DNA from 3 places in the Paraburkholderia sp. SUR17 genome. Region 3 is predicted to be linked to each of the others. Evidence: predicted binding sites of a transcription regulator. Region 3 holds the regulator's gene; each other region holds the start of a gene.
The links. The regulator LexA, encoded in region 3, represses DNA repair genes until DNA is damaged. The targets are predictions, from matches to a motif close to ACTGTATNNNNATACAGT.
Positions count from the first base shown of each region.

Region 1: imuA (translesion DNA synthesis-associated protein ImuA) is a predicted target of LexA. The motif match lies at 3,859-3,876, and genes of this name have one in related genera.
Region 2: P2869_RS12860 (PA0069 family radical SAM protein) is a predicted target of LexA. The motif match lies at 4,661-4,678, and genes of this name have one in related genera.

Region 1 covers NZ_CP120508.1:2,748,180-2,754,428, reverse strand. Annotated here, with positions in the region: gene P2869_RS12125 (PAS domain-containing sensor histidine kinase) at 1-714, shown strand, start outside; gene P2869_RS12120 (ligase-associated DNA damage response exonuclease) at 818-2,026, shown strand; gene P2869_RS12115 (ATP-dependent DNA ligase) at 2,023-3,753, shown strand; gene imuA (translesion DNA synthesis-associated protein ImuA) at 3,988-4,842, shown strand; gene P2869_RS12105 (DNA polymerase Y family protein) at 4,733-6,249, shown strand, end outside.
Region 2 covers NZ_CP120508.1:2,911,179-2,917,427, reverse strand. Annotated here, with positions in the region: gene P2869_RS12880 (FAD-binding protein) at 1-674, shown strand, start outside; gene P2869_RS12875 (acyl-CoA dehydrogenase) at 775-2,565, shown strand; gene P2869_RS12870 (D-amino acid dehydrogenase) at 2,702-3,988, opposite strand; gene P2869_RS12865 (Lrp/AsnC ligand binding domain-containing protein) at 4,130-4,618, shown strand; gene P2869_RS12860 (PA0069 family radical SAM protein) at 4,732-5,871, shown strand; gene P2869_RS12855 (NINE protein) at 5,916-6,249, opposite strand, start outside.
Region 3 covers NZ_CP120508.1:2,078,869-2,085,117, reverse strand. Annotated here, with positions in the region: gene nodI (nodulation factor ABC transporter ATP-binding protein NodI) at 1-560, opposite strand, end outside; gene P2869_RS09190 (universal stress protein) at 858-1,328, shown strand; gene P2869_RS09185 (DUF2939 domain-containing protein) at 1,374-2,003, opposite strand; gene P2869_RS09180 (hypothetical protein) at 2,060-2,410, opposite strand; gene lexA (transcriptional repressor LexA) at 2,438-3,088, opposite strand; gene P2869_RS09170 (sulfate ABC transporter substrate-binding protein) at 3,432-4,529, shown strand; gene cysT (sulfate ABC transporter permease subunit CysT) at 4,761-5,675, shown strand; gene cysW (sulfate ABC transporter permease subunit CysW) at 5,672-6,249, shown strand, end outside.

The sequences.
Region 1 (6,249 bases), 670 kb from region 3:
ATCACGGAACGGTTGTATGCCGAGCATCAGCTGCGCGATTCGTATGCCTTGCTGCAGGAACTCACGTCGCGGCGCGAAACGGCCCGCGAGGAAGAGCGCAAGCGCATTGCCCGCGAACTGCACGACGAACTGGGACAACACCTGACCGCGTTGCGCATGGGCGTGTCGGCTCTGCGGCTCGAATTTGCGCCGCACCATCCCGTGCTGGCCGAGCGTTGCCAATACCTGCTCGGACTCGCCGACGACACCATCGGCGTGGTGCGCAACGTCGTGGCTTCACTGCGGCCCGCGGCGCTCGACGCGGGCATTGTCGCGGCGCTCGAATGGCTCGCGGCCGAGCTTGCGCGCGATGGCCGCATCCGGTGCCGTCTGCGCGTGCCCGACGACAGCCTCGTTCTCGACGAGGCGCTGGCCGTCGCGCTCTTTCGCATCGTGCAGGAGGCGCTGACGAACGTCGTGCGGCACGCGTCGGCGGAGCAGGTCACGATCTCGCTTGCCCAGGCGAACGACGACTGGGTGCTCGAAGTGCGCGACGACGGGCGCGGCTTCGATTCCACGACCGTGCGCGAGAAGTCGTTCGGCCTTGTCGGCATGCGCGAGCGCGCGCTGATGCTGGGCGGCGAGATCTCGATTGCGAGCGCGCGGGGCTGCGGCACCTCCGTTGCCGTACGCATTCCGATGAACGGCGCACAGCGCATACGGCGCACGGACTGAACGCGTCGCGCGGGTGAGGTTGCTGGGGTGGGCATGGCCGGCGTGCGTCGGCTGGCGCCGTTAAACTGACGAAATCGCTTACGTCCTGCCGCAAGCTTTCGTCTTGAATCCTTCTGCCGACCTGATCGTTGCGCGCCCCGAAGGTTTGTATTGTCCGGCGGGCGATTTTTATATCGATCCGTGGCGTCCCGTGGAGCGGGCCGTGATCACTCACGCGCACGCCGATCACGCGCGGGCCGGGCACGGCCGTTACCTTGCGTCGGCCGCCGGTGCCGGCGTGCTGCTCGCGCGACTGCCCGGCATCAGCCTGCAAGCCGTGGCGTATGGCGAGCGGCTCACCCTCAACGGCGTGACGGTATCGCTGCATCCCGCAGGCCACGTGCTCGGCTCGGCCCAGGTGCGGCTCGAACATCGCGGTCGCGTGTGGGTGGTCTCCGGCGACTACAAGCTCGAAGCGGATCCCACCTGCGATGCTTTCGAGCCGGTGCGGTGCGACACCTTCATCACCGAATCCACTTTCGGCCTGCCCGTGTACCGATGGGAACCCGCGCACAGCGTGTTCGAAGGCATCGACTCGTGGTGGCGCCACAACGCGGCGCAGGCGCGCGCGTCGGTGCTGTTCTGCTATTCGTTCGGCAAGGCGCAGCGCATTCTGGCGGGCGTCGATGCCGCCATCGGCCCGATCTTCTGCCACGGCGCGGTCGAGCCGCTCAACCGCGCGTATCGCGCGGCGGGCGTGGCCTTGCCCGAGACGCGGCTCACGGCCGACGTGCCGCCGAAGGCGCGCGACGTGTTCAAGGGCGCGCTCATTGTTGCGCCGCCTTCCGCGCAGGGCAGCGCGTGGCTGCGCCGCTTCGGCAATTACGGCGACGCCTTCGCGTCGGGCTGGATGCGGCTGCGCGGCACGCGTCGCCGGCGCGGCGTGGACCGCGGCTTCGTGCTTTCCGATCACGCGGACTGGCCCGGGCTTCTGAGCGCGATTGCTGCGACGAAGGCTGAACGCGTCATCGTCACGCACGGGCATGTCGAGCCGCTCGTGCGCTGGCTGCGCGAGACAGGGCTCGAAGCCGAAGCATTCGCGACCGAGTACGGCGGCGACGCAGTGGAAGCGGACGCGGCGGCGCAGTCGCTTGATGCCGCGGCGGCGGGTGGATCGCCTGAATCGCCCGCATCGCTCGAATCGCTCGCGCGAAAGCAGTCGGCATCGCGGCACGATGCCAACGCTGGCGACCACGCGGAGGACAGCGAACGCGCGGACGCAGGCGAGAACCCGGACACCGCCGCAGATGCTTCCGGAGACACGCCGTCATGAGGCGTTTCGCTGCGCTCTACGCGGCGCTGGACGCCACCACGTCCACGCGCGACAAGCTCGACGCGCTCATCGCGTACTTCCGTACGGTGCCGCCCGAAGACGCGGCGTGGGCCTCGTACTTTCTCGCGGGCGGCAAGCCGCGGCAGTCGGTGCCCACGCGTTTGCTTGTCGAGATCGCGCGCGAGCGCGCAGGCTTGCCCGAGTGGCTCTTCGACGAGTCGTACGAGGCCGTGGGCGATCTCGCGGAAACCATCGCGCACATCCTGCCGCCCGCAGCACGCACGACGGAACTCGGTCTCGCGCAATGGATCGAGGACCGGCTGCTGCTACTGCGCGGCGCCGCGCCCGAGACGCTGCGAGAGCGGCTCACTGCGTGGTGGGACGAACTGGACTGGAGCGGCCGTTTTCTGCTCACCAAGCTGATTGGCGGCGGCTTCCGGGTGGGCGTGGCGCGGCAGCTCGTCGTGCGTGCGCTGGCCGATGTAGCGGGCGTCGATCACAAGCTCGTCGCCCAGCGCATGGTCGGCTGGACGGATTCGCGTCAGACGCCGGACGCCGCGCGCTATCTGCGCCTCGTCGCGCCCGCGTGGCAGGAGAGCGCCCGCGACGGCGACACGCAGACCGGACAGCAGCCGTTGCGCGCGGACCTCGCGACGCAGGTGCATGCGGGCGACGCCGGACTGCCGTATCCGTTCTTTCTCGCGCATCCGTTGCAGGACGAGCCGTCGTCGCTCGGCGCGCGAAGCGACTGGCTCGTGGAATGGAAGTGGGACGGCATTCGTGCGCAACTCGTCAAGCGCGCGGGATGCGTGTGGCTGTGGTCGCGCGGCGAGGACCTGATCACCGAGCGCTTTCCCGAGATCGAAGCGCTTGGCCGCGCGCTGCTGGACGGTTACGTGATCGACGGCGAAATCCTCGCGTGGGCGCCCGGCGCCGCCGTGCCGCTGCCGTTCGCGCAACTGCAGCCGCGCATTACGCGCAAGACGCTCACGAAGAAGGTGCTGGCCGACTATCCGGCCACCTTCGTGGCCTACGACCTGCTCGAAGCGCAAGGCGAAGATCTGCGGACCACACCGCTCGAAGTGCGTCGCGCGCGGCTTGAAAAACTTGGCTCGCCCGGCATGTCGGGCGAGCCCGCAGTCGAGGTTGCCGCGCCGCCGCTGCGTCTGTCGCCGCTCGTCACGGCGGCCGAGGCACCGGACTGGGCCGCGCTCGCCGCACTGCGCGAAGAAAGCCGCGCGCGCGGCGTGGAAGGCCTGATGCTGAAGGGGCGCGAGTCGCTGTACGGCGTGGGTCGCACGAAGACGGCGGGCGCGTGGTGGAAATGGAAGATCGATCCCTACGCGGTGGATGCGGTGCTGCTCTACGCGCAGCCCGGACACGGCCGGCGCGCCAGCCTCTACACGGACTTCACCTTCGCCGTGTGGGACGAGGCCGGCGGCGTGCGCACGCTGGTGCCCTTCGCCAAGGCCTATTCGGGGCTCACGGATGCCGAGATGCGCGAGGTGGATGCGATCGTGCGCAAGACGACGGTCGAGAAGTTCGGCCCGGTGCGCAGCCTGCGGCCCACGCTCGTGTTCGAAATCGGCTTCGAGGGCATTCAGGCGAGCGGGCGGCACAAGTCGGGCGTGGCCGTGCGCTTTCCGCGCATGCTGCGCTGGCGTACGGACAAGAGCATTGAAGACGCCGATACGCTCGCCACGCTGAAGGGCTTTATCAAGGGCTAGAACATCGCCTGATGTGTCCCTTTGTGGGCGTCGTTACGTGCCCTTTTTGTGCAGGCGGCGTGTTCGCCATTCCTTATCGAAACCTCTTCCCGTTCCTTCTTCGATACTGTATAAACATACAGGTATCGGCGCGCGTTTCGGTATCCGGTTTGCGTGTTCGGCGACGGTTCCGCCTTGCCCGGCTTGTGTCGGGAGGGCGGCGTATCCCCTTTTGAAAGAGCATCAGCACGAATCATGGCTGCAGCACTCCATGCCACGAGCGCTTTGCCGTCCCGGCTGCGCAGCCAGGTATGGCAAGGGGATCAGCTTGCCGGCGCGACGGCGGGCGTCGTGCCGAGCGGGTATGCCGCTCTCGACGCACTGTTGCCCGGCGAGGGCTGGCCAGCCGGCAGCCTGACCGAACTGCTGGTGGAGCACGGCGGCATCGGCGAAATGCGTCTCGTGGCACCGGCGTTGAAGTCCCTCACGGCGCGCGACGGTAAGCACGTCGTGTTCGTGGCGCCGCCCTGGCAGCCCTATGCGTGTGCGCTGAAGGCGTGGGGCATCGCGCTCGAACGGGTGGTCTGGGTGCGTGCACGCGAAGAGGAAGCCCCCTGGGCCGCCGAGCAGGCATTGAAGCAGGAAGGCATGGGCGCGGTACTGGTGTGGCTCGCGAAAGCGCGTCCGGATGCGGTGCGTCGGCTGCAGGTCGTGGCGCAGGATTCGCGCTCGCTCGCTTTTCTCGTGCGGCCGGCGCACGCGCGCAGCCAGTCTTCGGCGGCGCCGCTGCGCATCGCATGCGAGCCGATGCTGCCGCCCGATGCCGAGACCATCGACCGGCATCGCTGGCTTCAGGAAGCGTCGTTGTCGGTGGACGTTTTCAAGCGGCGCGGGCCGCCTCCTGCCCGGCCGCTTTTCGTCACGTTGCCGTTGCAGGCCGGATTGCTGCCACCGCCGCAGTCCCAGTCCGGCCATCAACGTCAATGGCACGAGAGCAATCATGTTGTGGATCGCAGTTACCTTGCCCCTGTTGCCGCTGGAGGCGGTGAAGCCGCCTCTGGCTCTCCCGCGGCAGCCCGAAAACCCGGACGCTCCGCACAGCCGGCATGAGGCCGGCGCCGCGCACGTCGCAAGCGGTGCGGTGGACGGCGCCGCGAACGTGCGCTGCCATGTGCTCGCTGATCATGTGCGCATCCTGATTCCCGATCTGGATGCGCTCCGTCTCGGCGTGCGCGCGGGCAACACGCGCTCGCATGCGCTCGCGCTCGCGCCGCAGATCGTGATGCTCACGCCCGATCCGGCGCGTGAGAAAGCGGCGCTCGAAGCACTGGCGCTGGCGTTGCTCGCCTTTACGCCGAACGTGGCGTTTGCCGAAGGCAATACGCTGCTGCTGGAGGTGGGTGCGGGGCTGCGTCTTTTCGGCGGCCTGCGCGCGCTGCTCTCGCGGGTCGCCTCGACCGTGGCGATGCTGGGGCACACCGCGCGCTTCGCCTGTGCCCCCACGGCGTGGGGCGCATGGCTGCTGGCCGCGGCGTGTGCCGAGCGAGCGGAGAGGGCGGAGAGGGCGGGGCGGCGCTGGCGTGTGGTCAAGCAGGCTACGCTTGCGCGCACGCTCGATACGCTGCCCGTTTCGCTCTTGCCCTTCGCCGCCGAACATGACGATGTGTTCGAGCAGATCGGCTGCACGACCCTCGCCGATCTGCGCCGGCTGCCGCGCGAGGGCATCGTGCGCCGCTTCGGCGACGGCGTGCTCACGCTGCTTGCGCAGGCTTTCGGCGAGCATCCCGATCCGCGCGAATACTTTCAGGCGCCGGCCTCGTTTCACGCGCAACTGGAATTGCAGGCGCGGGTCGATAGCGCCGAAGCCTTGCTGTTCGCGGCGCGCCGGCTCGTCGTGCAACTGGCCGGCTGGCTGGGCGCCCATCACGCGGCTTTGCGCAAGTTCGAACTGCGGCTCGAGCACGAACTCGCCTCGCGCCACGCGCCGCGCACGTCGTCGTTGAAGCTCGGCTGGGCGGTGCCGTCGCGCGATGCCGATCACCTGATCTGGCTGTTGCGCGAAAAGCTCAATCAGACGGAGCTGGCCGCGCCGGTGATCGGGCTGAAACTCGTCGCCGACGAAGTGAGCGAATACGCGGCGCCCACCGGCACGCTCTTTCCCATGCCCGAGGCGTCGGACGAATCCATGGCGCGGCTGATGGAGCGGCTCGGCGCGCGCCTGGGCGCACAGAACGTGCTGCAGCTTTCGGCTCACGAAGACCACCGCCCCGAGCGCGCGATGCAGACCGCCGCTTATCGCGAGCCCGCAGCGGGGCGCCGCAAGCCGGCGCGTGCGAAGAAGCCCGCTGCCCAGCCGACAGGCGATGCGTACCCGCCGCCGCATCAGGCCGTGCTCGATCTGCCCGAGAGCCCGTTGCCCTCGCAGCCGCGTCCGGTGTGGATGCTCGAACGGCCGCTGCGGCTCGTGGTGCGCGACGAGCGTCCGGTCTACCGGCGTCCGTTGAAAACGCTTACGCG
Region 2 (6,249 bases), 830 kb from region 3:
TCGCGCCGGCTACGGCGGCGGGCAAGAACGTGACGCCGCGCATCGCGGCGAAGCTCGACGTGGCGCAGATCAGCGACATCACGGCCGTGGTCGGTGCCGACACGTTCGAGCGCCCGATCTACGCGGGCAACGCGATCGCAACGGTGCAGTCGGCGGACCCGATCAAGGTCATCACGGTGCGCACCACAGGCTTCGACGCCGTGGCGGCCGAAGGCGGCAGCGCGTCCATCGAGAAGATCGAGGCCGCGCCGGACGCCGGCATCTCGCAGTTCGTGAGCCGCGAAGTGACGAAGCTTGACCGTCCCGAGCTGACGAGCGCGAACATCATCGTCTCGGGTGGCCGGGGTCTCGGCAGCGGCGAGAACTACACGAAGGTGCTGGAGCCGCTCGCCGACAAGCTGGGTGCAGCGCTGGGCGCCTCGCGCGCGGCGGTGGACGCGGGCTATGTGCCCAACGACTACCAGGTGGGCCAGACGGGCAAGATCGTGGCGCCGCAGCTGTACGTGGCGGTGGGCATCTCGGGTGCGATCCAGCATCTGGCCGGCATGAAGGACTCGAAGGTGATTGTCGCGATCAACAAGGACCCCGAAGCACCGATCTTCAGCGTGGCCGACTACGGCCTCGTCGGCGATCTGTTTGCGCTCGTGCCCGAACTCGTCGGCGAACTCGGCTAAGCGCGGTACCCGCGCCTCGCAGAAGGCTATCGGCACACGAAGGGGGCGCGCACGGCGCCCCCTTTTTTATTGATATCAGGCAGTAGAGGAGACTGACTCAATGAGCTACACCGCCCCCGTCAAAGACATGCTGTTCGTGATGAACGAGCTTGCCGGCATCGATCAGGTCGCAAGCCTGCCCGGCTTCGAAGACGCTACGCCGGAGACGGCCCAGGCCGTACTGGAAGAGGCCGCGAAGCTGTGCGGCGACGTCATCGCGCCGCTCAACGTGGAAGGCGATCGCAACCCCAGCAGCTGGCACAACGGCGAAGTGAAGGCGACGCCCGGTTTCGCCGACGCTTTCCGGCAGTTCGCCGAAGGCGGCTGGCAAGGCGTCCAGCATCCTACCGATTACGACGGTCAGGGCCTGCCGAAGCTGATCGCCACTGCGTGTATCGAAATGCTCAATGCCGCGAACCTGTCGTTCGCGCTGTGCCCGCTGCTTACCGACGGCGCCATCGAAGCCCTGCTGACCGCAGGCACGGAGGAGCAGAAGCAGCGCTACGTGCCGAAGCTGATCTCCGGCGAATGGACCGGCACCATGAACCTCACCGAGCCGCAAGCCGGCTCCGATCTCGCGCTCGTGCGCACGCGTGCCGAGCCGCAGGGCGACGGCACGTACCGCATCTTCGGCACGAAGATCTTTATCACGTGGGGCGAGCACGACATGGCGGGCAACATCGTGCATCTCGTGCTCGCGCGCACGCCTGGCGCGCCGGAAGGCGTGAAGGGTATTTCGCTCTTTACCGTGCCGAAGTTCCTCGTCAACGACGACGGTTCGCTCGGCGCGCGCAACGACGTGCATTGCGTGTCGATCGAACACAAGCTGGGCATCAAGGCGAGCCCGACGGCGGTGCTGCAGTTCGGCGATCACGGCGGCGCGATCGGTCAGCTCGTGGGCGAAGAAAATCGCGGCCTCGAGTACATGTTCATCATGATGAACGCGGCCCGCTTCGCGGTCGGCATGCAGGGCGTGGCGGTGTCCGACCGCGCCTACCAGAAGGCGCTTGCCTATGCGAAGGAGCGTGTGCAGAGCCGGCCCGTGGACGGATCGGCGAAGCAGGCCGTCACGATCATCCACCACCCGGACGTGCGCCGCATGCTGGCCACGATGCGCGCGCTTACGGAAGCGTCGCGCTCGCTTGCCTACGTGGCGGCCGCGCACTGCGATATCGCGCATCGCCACGCGGACGCCGCGACGCGCGAGCGGCATCATGCGATCTACGAGTTCCTCGTGCCCGTGGTGAAGGGCTGGAGTACGGAGCTTTCGCTCGAAGTGACGAGCCTCGGCGTGCAGGTGCACGGCGGCATGGGCTTCATCGAGGAAACGGGCGCGGCGCAGTACTACCGTGACGCCCGCATCCTGACGATCTACGAAGGCACCACGGCGATTCAGGCAAACGACCTCATCGGCCGCAAGACGGTTCGCGACGGCGGTGCGGTGGCGAAGGCCCTGATCGCGGAGATCGGGCAGACCGTCGAAGCGCTAGGCGCGCACGAAGGCGCGGCATTCGGTGCCATGCGCACGCAGTTGGCGCAAGGTCAGCGTGCGCTGCAGTCGGTTGTGGAGTATGTCGTTGCCAACGCGAAGGGCGATCCGAACGCGGTGTTCGCGGGCAGCGTGCCGTATCTGAAGCTGGCCGGCATCGTCCTGGGCGGCTGGCAGATGGCGCGTGCCATGCTGGCCGCGGCCAGCAAGCGCGCGGAGGACCCGGCGTTCTACGAAGCGAAGATCGCCACGGCACAGTTCTTCGCGCAGCACGTGCTGCCTCAGGCTGGCGCGTTGGAGGTGTCGATCGTCAGCGCGAAAGGTGGCGAAGGCGTGTTTGCACTTGCCGAGGATCAGTTCTGACACTGATGGGCCGGACGCCCTGCGAGAAGCGGGGCGCCTTGCGCGCGGAACGCGTTCCATAAGACAGAAGGCGCCCAATGTGGGCGCCTTTTTTTTGCTTCTGCGAGCTTCTCGTGTGCGGCTCGCGCCAGTCGAATCAGGCGTATGCAGGACGCCCCGTGCCGCCCGTTTCGCCGAGGTAGCGATGGACGGAGAGGTCGTCGGCGCGAATGGCGGGTTGCTTGCCCGACATCAGGTCTGCGAGCAATTGGCCCGAGCCGCACGACATCGTCCAGCCCAACGTACCGTGTCCTGTGTTGAGGAACAGATTGGGCATCGGCGTGCGGCCCACCACCGGCGTGCCGTCCGGCGTCATCGGGCGCAGGCCGGTCCAGAAGGTGGCGTTCGAGGTGTCGCCGCCGCCCGGGAACAGGTCGTTCACGCACATTTCGAGCGTCTCGCGACGCGCGTCGCGCAGACGCTTGTCGAAACCGACGATCTCGGCCATGCCACCCACGCGGATGCGGTCGTCGAAGCGCGTGATGGCGATCTTGTACGTTTCGTCGAGCACCGTCGAAACCGGCGCAGCCTTGGCATCGACAATCGGTGCCGTGATCGAGTAGCCCTTGAGCGGATACACGGGAATCTTCACGATGCCCGACAGCAGCTTCGTCGAGTACGAGCCGAGAGCGACGACGAAGGCGTCGGCACGCACGAGTTCGCTGCCGCACTGCACGCCGGCAACGCGCCCACCCGCAACGGCAAGGCCATCGATGGCCGTGTTGTAGCGAAAACGTACGCCGAGTTCGCCGGCAAGCGCGGCAAGGCGCGTGGTGAACAACTGGCAGTCGCCGGTTTCGTCGCCGGGCAGACGCAGGCCGCCCGTGAGCTTGTGCGACACGCCGGCGAGCGCCGGCTCGGCACGCCACAGCTCTTCGGGCGTGAGCAACTCGTAGGGCACGTTCGCGTCTTTCAGCACGGTGATGTCTTTCGCGGCGCCCTCGAGTTGCTGCTGCGTGCGGAACACCTGCAGCGTGCCGCCTTGACGGCCTTCGTACTCGATGCCGGTTTCCGCGCGCAGCGCTTGAAGGCAATCGCGGCTGTATTCGGCAAGGCGAACCATGCGGCCTTTGTTGACGGCGTAACGCCCGGCCGTGCAGTTCTGCAGCATTTGCCACATCCACTGCAGCTGGAAGCGCGTGCCGTCGAGCCGGATGGCGAGCGGCGCATGCTTCTGGAACATCCACTTCACGGCCTTGAGTGGCACGCCGGGAGCGGCCCAGGGCGAGGCATAACCCGGCGAGATCTGGCCTGCGTTCGCGAAACTCGTGTCGAGCGCAGGGCCGGTTTCGCGGTCGATCACCGTGACCTCATGACCGGCGCGCGCCAGATAATAGGCGCTCGTCACGCCGACGACGCCACTGCCCAGAACGACGATTCGCATAGCTGCTCCATCCAGAAAGGGAAACTGGTCTGCGCGTCCGAAAAACCATGAAATATCGCGTGTGTCCAGTATTTACGGCTATGCTATTGGTGTTGAGGTAGGTTTTGTTATTGTATTTTTCCGTTTTTCAGTAGAAAAACCATGCGCACGCAACGTCAGCCCGTCCGGACCCTCGATCGCATCGATCACCGCATCCTGAAACTGCTCCAGCAGGACGGTCGCATGGCGATGAAAGACCTCGCCGAGCAGGTCGGTCTCTCGGTCACCCCGTGCACGGAGCGGGTGAAGCGCATGGAGCGCGACGGCATCATTACTGGCTACTACGCGCGGGTGAATCCCGGCATGTTGGGCGCGGCGCTGCTCGTGTTCGTGGAAATCACGCTCGATCACAAGAGCGGCAACATGTTCGAGCAGTTTCGCCGGGAGGTGCAGAAGATTCCTGAGGTGCTGGAGTGCCACCTCGTGTCGGGCGACTTCGACTACCTCATCAAGGCACGCATCGGCGAGATGGCGGACTACCGCAAGCTGCTCGGCGACATCCTGCTGCAGCTGCCCGGGGCGGTTCAGTCGAAGAGCTACGTGGTGATGGAAGAGATCAAGGAAACGCTGACGATCGCTGTGGGCGATTGACTGAACTGCGGCTCGAAGAACGGCTCGACAAACGGCCGAAGTACTGTATATTTATACAGTACTTCGGCCGTTGCCTCGTATGCGCGGTCGCTTTCCGTTTGTCGTGTGCCGCCGTGAACGATCCCGACGCTGAATATTCCGAGTATCCCGTTGCCCCGCCCGCCCCACACAAGGGGCGCGGCGCCGTAACGAACCTGCAGGGCCGCTACGAAGTCGACCAGCGCGAAGCGTTCGACGACGGCTGGACGCACCTCGACTCCCCGGAGGGCGACGTGCCGCCCCCGCTGCGCACGCAGGTGTTCGAGGAGCGCGCGAAGAGCATCCTTACGCGCAACCAGTCGCCGGATATTCCGTTCAGCATTTCGCTGAACCCGTACCGCGGCTGCGAGCACGGCTGTATCTACTGTTTCGCGCGGCCCACGCATGCCTATCTGGGCCTGTCGCCGGGCCTGGATTTCGAAAGTCGCATCTATGCGAAGGTCAACGCGCCGGAACTGCTGGCACGAGAGATTTCGAAGAAGTCCTATGTGCCGGAACCGATTGCGCTCGGCGTCAACACGGACGCATGGCAGCCCGTGGAGCGTGATCTGCGGCTCACGCGTCGCGTGATCGAGGTGCTGCACGATCGTCATCATCCGTTCGCCGCCATCACGAAGTCGTCGCTGATCGAGCGCGACCTCGACCTGCTGGCGCCGATGGCGGAACGCGGCCAGGTGATGGCTGCCATCACCATCACCACGCTCGATGCAGGCATTGCGCGCACGCTGGAGCCTCGCGCGGCGTCGCCCGCCCGGCGCCTGCGCACCATTCGTACGCTCGCTCAGGCGGGCGTGCCGGTGGGCGTGAGCATTGCGCCGGTGATCCCGTTTGTAACGGAGCCCGACATGGAGCGTATTCTCGAAGCGTGTACGGAGGCCGGCGCGACGAGCGCGAGTTACATCGTGCTGCGGCTGCCATGGGAAGTCGCGCCGCTATTCAAGGACTGGCTGGCAGCCCATTTTCCGGACCGCGCGGACCGCGTCATGAGCCGCGTGCGCGACATGCGAGGCGGCAAAGACTACGACGCCTCATTCGCACGCCGAATGAAAGGCGAGGGGCCGTGGGCCGATCTGCTGAAACAGCGCTTCGGGAAGGCCGTGCGACGGCTCGGTCTCAACGAGCGGCGGCGTGGCATTCTCGACATTTCGCAGTTTCGCCGCGAACCGGTCGTGTTGCGGCGTGCGGCGGATGACCCGCAACTCGATCTGTTCTAGGCGGGCTGCCGGCTTGTGCGGCGTCGCGTCTCTTGCCGGTCCGATTACTGCGATAGCGACTTCGCCGCTTCGACCTGCGACTCGAAATAGGTCTGGAACGAGAGCGCAAGTCCCGTCATCAGCAGGAAGGCGCCAATCAGCAGCGAAAAGATGACGATGAAGATGACCGTCCAACCCGAGCGACTGCGACGGCCGGCCTGCGCGTTGAACTGCGCGTCCCACTTCTCGTCGGGGCGTAACCCGTAGACGATGGCGGCGAGAAACGCGGCCAGCAGCGACACTGCGCCGGGTAGCGCGAGCGACCATCCGAGGGCAGATTCGCGCTGGGTGGCGACGAGCAGCAAAAAGCCAGGAATGCCGATCACGGTGCCGAGCAGA
Region 3 (6,249 bases):
GTCTTGCCGCGTGCGAGCAACGAGCGCAGCCGCTCCCAGATCAGATGACGCGCCTGTGGGTCGAGGCCGGTGGTGGGCTCGTCCATGATGAGCACGTCGGGATCGTTGACGAGCGCCCGCGCGAGGGTAAGCCGCCGGCGCATGCCGCCCGAGAGTTCGTTCACGCGGGCGTCGGCCTTGCTTTCGAGCCGCGCGAATTCGAGCAGCATGGGCACGAGCGCACGCGTGTGTGCGGCCGACAAACCGAAATAGCGGCCAAACACGAGCAGATTCTCGCGCACGGTGAAGTCGGGATCGAGATTGTCGAACTGCGGCACCACGCCGACCCGCGCGCGGGCAAAGCGTGCGCGCGAGGGTACCGGCTCTCCGCACAGGCGAATCGCGCCGGCGTTGGGCGACGAGATGCCGAGCAGCATCTTCAACGTAGTGGTCTTGCCCGCGCCGTTGGGGCCGAGCAGCCCGAAGCACTCGCCGGGACGGACATGAAACGACAGACCGTCGACTACCTTCTTCTCGCCGTAGCGTTTTTCTACCTGTTCGAATTCGATGGCGGCGGACATGGCGACTCGTGTTCGTGTACCAGGAAACCGCACCGGTCACGCAATGCACGGCGCGGTCCGGATGCGGGCAGGAGGGAGGCAAGGCGGCCTATTCTAGTGCATCGCTGCATTTGCGTTTGACCCGCAACGCCTGTCGCGGCAAGCATTTCCGCGCTGCGGCATCGCGCTGAAAATGGCCACGGGCAGGCTGCGGAGGGTTGCGCACACCTGGCGTTTTCCAGCCCTTGCAACCGGAATTGCGGCGCACCATGATGAAAGTACGTTCAAACCGCAGGGAAGGCGGATCGGAGAAACATCATGGCGAGCTACAAGAAAATCCTGCTGTGCTACGACGGCTCGCGCGAAGGCCGCAAGGCGCTGCGATGCGGCGCCGAACTGGCACTGGACCTGAAAGCGGAGACCCATCTGCTTTCGGTGGTCGACATGCGTTCCAGCATTGCACAGAGCGCGGGACTCTTGACCGACGTGGCCTGCGGCCGCTTCGAAGAGACCGCGCGGCAAATACTCCAGGAGGGCGTGGACTGGCTGACCGAGCACGGCGTGAAGGCACAGGGCCATTTCGCTTTTGGGCACCCCATCGACGAGATCGCGAATCTGGCCAATGAATTGCAGGCCGACCTGGTCGTAGTGGGGCACCGGTGCCGCACGGGCCTGTCGCGTTGGTGGATGGGAGCTGGCAATACCCAACTGCTGGATCGTGTGTCGTGCAGCATCCTCGTTGCCTGTTCGTCTTCTGCCGAGGAGAAGCAGGAGGCTGCGGCCGCCTAGCCGGGGCGCAGGGCGGGAGCCGTTGATCGCGCGGAGCCAGACGGTTTACCCATTCAGATCCACGGCGGACAGCTTCCACGAGAAAAGGCCATCGCGACGCAGGATGGCGGCATACCGGGTGTCGCCGACGCCGTGCTGGTAGGTCACAACGAACTCGTTGAGGCTGCGGTATCCGGCGGTGGTCTGCGGTGGCTGAGGAGGGGGCGTTTGCGCCTGGGTAGGTGCCTGGGCGGGTGCCTGGTTAGGCGCTTGGGGAGTGGCAGGCACCGCGGGCGTCTGGCCAGTAGAGGGTGCGGTTGATGCGGTGCTGCCGGCCTCAGGGTTCGGCGTGCCGCCCGATGTACCCGCCGGCGGTGGCCGCTCGCCAGGCTGCCCGCGCGGCGGCATGCCATTGAGAATGGCCGCGACGCCATCGGGTGTGGCGTACGCATCCACCAGCGGACCGATCAGCGCAGCACCGATCATCGCGCCGATCACGGCGAACGGGTTGCCGTGCTTTTGCGCGTCGATGCGCCGCATCAGCAGTTCGGTGACCTGCTGTTTGAGACTCACGCGCAGGGCGGGATAGTCGACATAGGCGTTGACCGTCTCGGCGTCGCGCGCGTCCGCGGCACGTTTGAGCCGATCGAGCACGATGTAGGGCGACGCATAGGCGTAACCCAGCACTGCCACCATGAGCAACACGACGGCCGCGACGACGAGTCGCCGCGTAGCGTGCTTTGCCGGCTCGTTCACGCGCCCGCGCCCTGTTCGGCGATGCAATGGTCGATCATGCGGCACACGGCCTCGAACGTTCCCACCATGATGAGCCGCGAAGGTCCGTGATAGACGCGCACAGGGGCACGGCGCGCGGGCTCACTGTGTACACCGGCGTTGAGCGAGACACGGGCGAATGCCGGTTGTGCCGAGGGCAAGGCCGGCAGCGACTCCGCTTCGTTGCCGAAGAGGGGCGCGGTACGCGGTACCGACGCCGCTTCGATAGCGGAAGCAGCGGAAGCGACCGGAATGCAGGGTACCAGCGTGCGCAGGTGACGAAGGCGGCCGAACTGGCGGAAGGGCAGCAGGCGGGCAAGACGTTCCATGAATCTCTCCAGGCGGCGTTCAGATGTTCAGAATTCGGTCGGGCGGATCAGGCCGACCGCAATGCCTTCCAGTGCGAAATCTGCACTGCCGGCTTCCACAAAGATGTTTTCGTAGTCCGGGTTCTCGGCGACCAGCTCGATGCCGTTCGGCCGGCGCTTCAGGCGCTTTACCGTAACGTCGTCGCCCAGCCGCGCCACGATGATCTGGCCGTCTTTTGCCTCGGTGCGTTTTTGCACAGCGAGCAGATCGCCATCGAAGATGCCCGCGTCGCGCATGGAAAGCCCCCGCACTTTCAACAGGTAGTCCGGCTTGCTCGAAAAGAGTGCGGGATCGCAGGCGTAGTGCTGCGAAATATGTTCCTGCGCGAGGATCGGGCTGCCCGCCGCCACACGCCCGATGAGCGGTAGCGAAAGCTGCATGAGGCTGGAGTGCGGCAACGTGAACTGATGCGGCATGTCGTCGACGCCCGGCAGCAGGCGAATGCCGCGCGACGCACCCGCCGCCAGTTCGATCACCCCTTTGCGCGCCAGTGCCCGCAGATGCTCCTCCGCCGAGTTGGCCGAGCTGAACCCGAGTTCTGCGGCGATTTCAGCGCGCGTGGGCGGGAACCCCGTGCGCTCGATGGCCCGGCGAATCAGATCGAAAACCTGCTGCTGTCGTGCGGTGAGTTTGGTCATGGCGCCACTGTATGGATAGACAGGTGACTGTATTTTTATACAGTATCCGGCACTTTTCAAGCGTTACTTGAAGTTCGCGCGGCGAGCCTTCGCCGTAACGCCGGATTACGCCGTTATCGCAGCCGAAAAAACGCCGGAGCGCCCCATCCCGCCGTCGTTACCACTTTTCCGTATTAAAAAATGAAGAAGGATTATTTTTAATCATGAAGGGGTCTCATTAGACTGGTTCGCATCACTTCGAGGCGCGGCCACGCAACGCACGGGCCGCCACGCCACGACACGACACAAGCGCAGACGCAAGGCACAAGCGCAAAGCCAACACGACACAAAACGGAGCAGGCAGATGCAAAACCACACAACGGGGTTCGCCAGGGCAAGCGGTTCCGGGCCCGCGGCGGCACAGGTGGCACAGGTGGCAAAGCGCCAGGTAAAACACTGGATCGCCGCCCTCGGCCTCGGACTTGCCGCAGCGCTGGGCGCGCCGGGGGCTGTCACGACGGCGCACGCGGACACCACGCTGCTCAACGTCTCCTACGACCCCACGCGCGAGTTGTACCAGGACGTCAATCAGGCGTTCGCGAAGGAGTGGAAGGCGAAGACCGGCGAGACGGTGACCTTCAGGCAGTCGCACGGTGGGTCGGGTGCACAGGCGCGTTCGGTGATCGACGGGCTTCAGGCCGACGTCGTGACTCTCGCGCTCGCCTACGACATCGACGCGATTGCGAACAAGGGGTTCATCGACAAGGGCTGGCAGAAGCGCCTGCCCGACAACGCCTCGCCGTACACCTCGACCATCGTGTTCCTCGTGCGCAAGGGCAATCCGAAGCACATCAAGGACTGGGACGATCTCGTGAAGCCGGGCGTGTCGATCGTCACGCCGAACCCGAAGACCTCGGGCGGGGCGCGCTGGAACTATCTGGCGGCGTGGGCCTACGCGCTGCACCAGCCGGGCGGCAACGAGCAGAAGGCGAAGGACTTCATCGCGAAGCTGTATCACAACGCAGGCGTGCTCGATTCCGGCGCCCGCGGCGCGACGACGAGCTTCGTGCAGCGCGGCATCGGCGACGTCCTGATCGCCTGGGAAAACGAAGCATTCCTGTCGCTCAAGGAATTCGGCCCGGAGAAGTTCGAGATCGTGGTGCCTTCGGTGAGCATCCTCGCCGAGCCGCCCGTCGCGGTGGTGGACAAGGTCGTGGATCGGCACGGTACGCGCAAGGTCGCCGAGGCTTACCTGAACTTCCTCTATAGCGAAGAGGGCCAGGAAATTGCGGCGCGCAACTTCTACCGACCGCGTTCGACGAAGGTGCCCGCCGAACTCACGCAGAAGTTTCCGAAGCTGAAGCTCTATACCGTGGACGACACCTTCGGCGGCTGGACGAACGCGCAGAAGACGCACTTTGCCGATGGCGGCGTATTCGATTCGATCTATCAGCCCCAGTAACGGCGGTGGCTGGAGCAGCACGGCGGGAGCAACACAGCAGCACAGCAGCGCGGCACCGAAGAGCAGTCCCGCGGCATCACCAACGCGTATCACGATAAGAGCGACCGGCAGATCGCAGCGACGGGAACGGCAGCAGGGCGCGGGCATCATCGTCCGCGTGCGCGGCCGGCCTCGTCGGCTGCATGACCGGACGTCGATGTAACCCTGAAGCAACCCTGACAGAGCATTGGCATGACGACGTTCACCTTCCGCAAACCGGCGGCGTTGCCCGGTTTTGGCGTGACGCTCGGTATTACGGTGGCGTATCTGAGCCTCGTGGTGCTGATCCCGCTCGCCGCCACGTTTCTCAAGACGGCCACGCTCGACTGGGCGCAGTTCGTGCGCGCGGTCACCTCGCCGCGTGTGCTCGCCTCGTACCGGCTCACGTTCTTCGCCGCGCTGGGCGGGGCCATGATCAACGCCGTGTTCGGGTTTCTCGTCGCATGGGTGCTCGTGCGCTACACGTTCCCGGCGAAGCGCGTCGTCGATGCGGTGGTCGATCTGCCGTTTGCGCTGCCCACCTCGGTGGCGGGCATTTCGCTTGCCGCCATTTACGCGGGCAATGGCTGGATCGGCCAGTTCCTCGCGCCGCTCGGCATCAAGATCGCGTTCACGCCGCTCGGCGTGCTGGTCGCGCTCACGTTCATCGGGCTGCCGTTCGTCGTGCGCACCGTGCAGCCGGTGCTCGAAGACTTCGAGCGCGAGCAGGAGGAAGCGGCGGCGTGCCTCGGTGCCTCGCGCTGGCTTACCTTCCGGCGCGTGGTGTTGCCCGCGGTGCTCCCCGCGCTGTTGACGGGCTTTGCGCTTGCGTTCGCACGCGCGCTCGGCGAGTACGGCTCGGTGATTTTCATTGCGGGCAACGTGCCGATGAAGTCCGAGATCACGTCGCTGCTCATCATCACCAAGCTCGAGCAGTACGACTATGCCGGCGCGACGGCGCTCGCGGTCGTGATGCTCGTGGTGTCGTTCCTCATGCTGCTGCTCATCAATTCGCTGCAGTGGTATCTGCAGCGGCGCACGAGTCGCAGTGCGTCGGCTGCATCGGCGGGGCCGGGCGCGATACCGGCGCTGGGCACTGCATCGCCCGCGACGGGAGGTGCGCAATGAGCGGCAACCGTAGAGCGGCGTCCGCCGTGAGCGCCGCCGGCGGCGCCGCAACCGAGGTGGGCGGCACGACCGGCGTGGGCGCGCGTCGGCCAGACCCCGTCACCGAATCGCGCTTCGTGCGCTGGACCCTCACCGCAGTCGCGCTCGCTTTTCTCGCGCTCTTTCTCGCCGTGCCGCTCGCGGCGGTTTTCTACGAGGCGCTGCGCAAGGGCGTAGGTGTCTACTTCGAATCGCTCGCCGACCCGGACGCGCTTGCCGCCATCCGCCTCACGCTCACCACGGCCGTCATCGCAGTGCCGCTCAATCTCGCGTTCGGACTGGCGGCGTCGTGGGCCATCGCGAAATTCGAATTCAAGGGCAAGGCGCTGCTCACTACGCTGATCGACCTGCCGTTCTCGGTTTCGCCCGTCATTTCCGGGCTCATCTATGTGCTGATGTTCGGCGCGCAAGGCTGGTTCGGTCCGTGGCTGCAAGCCCACGACGTGCAGATCATTTTCGCGGTGCCGGGCATCGTGCTCGCCACGATCTTCGTGACGTTCCCGTTCGTCGCGCGCGAGCTGATTCCGCTCATGCA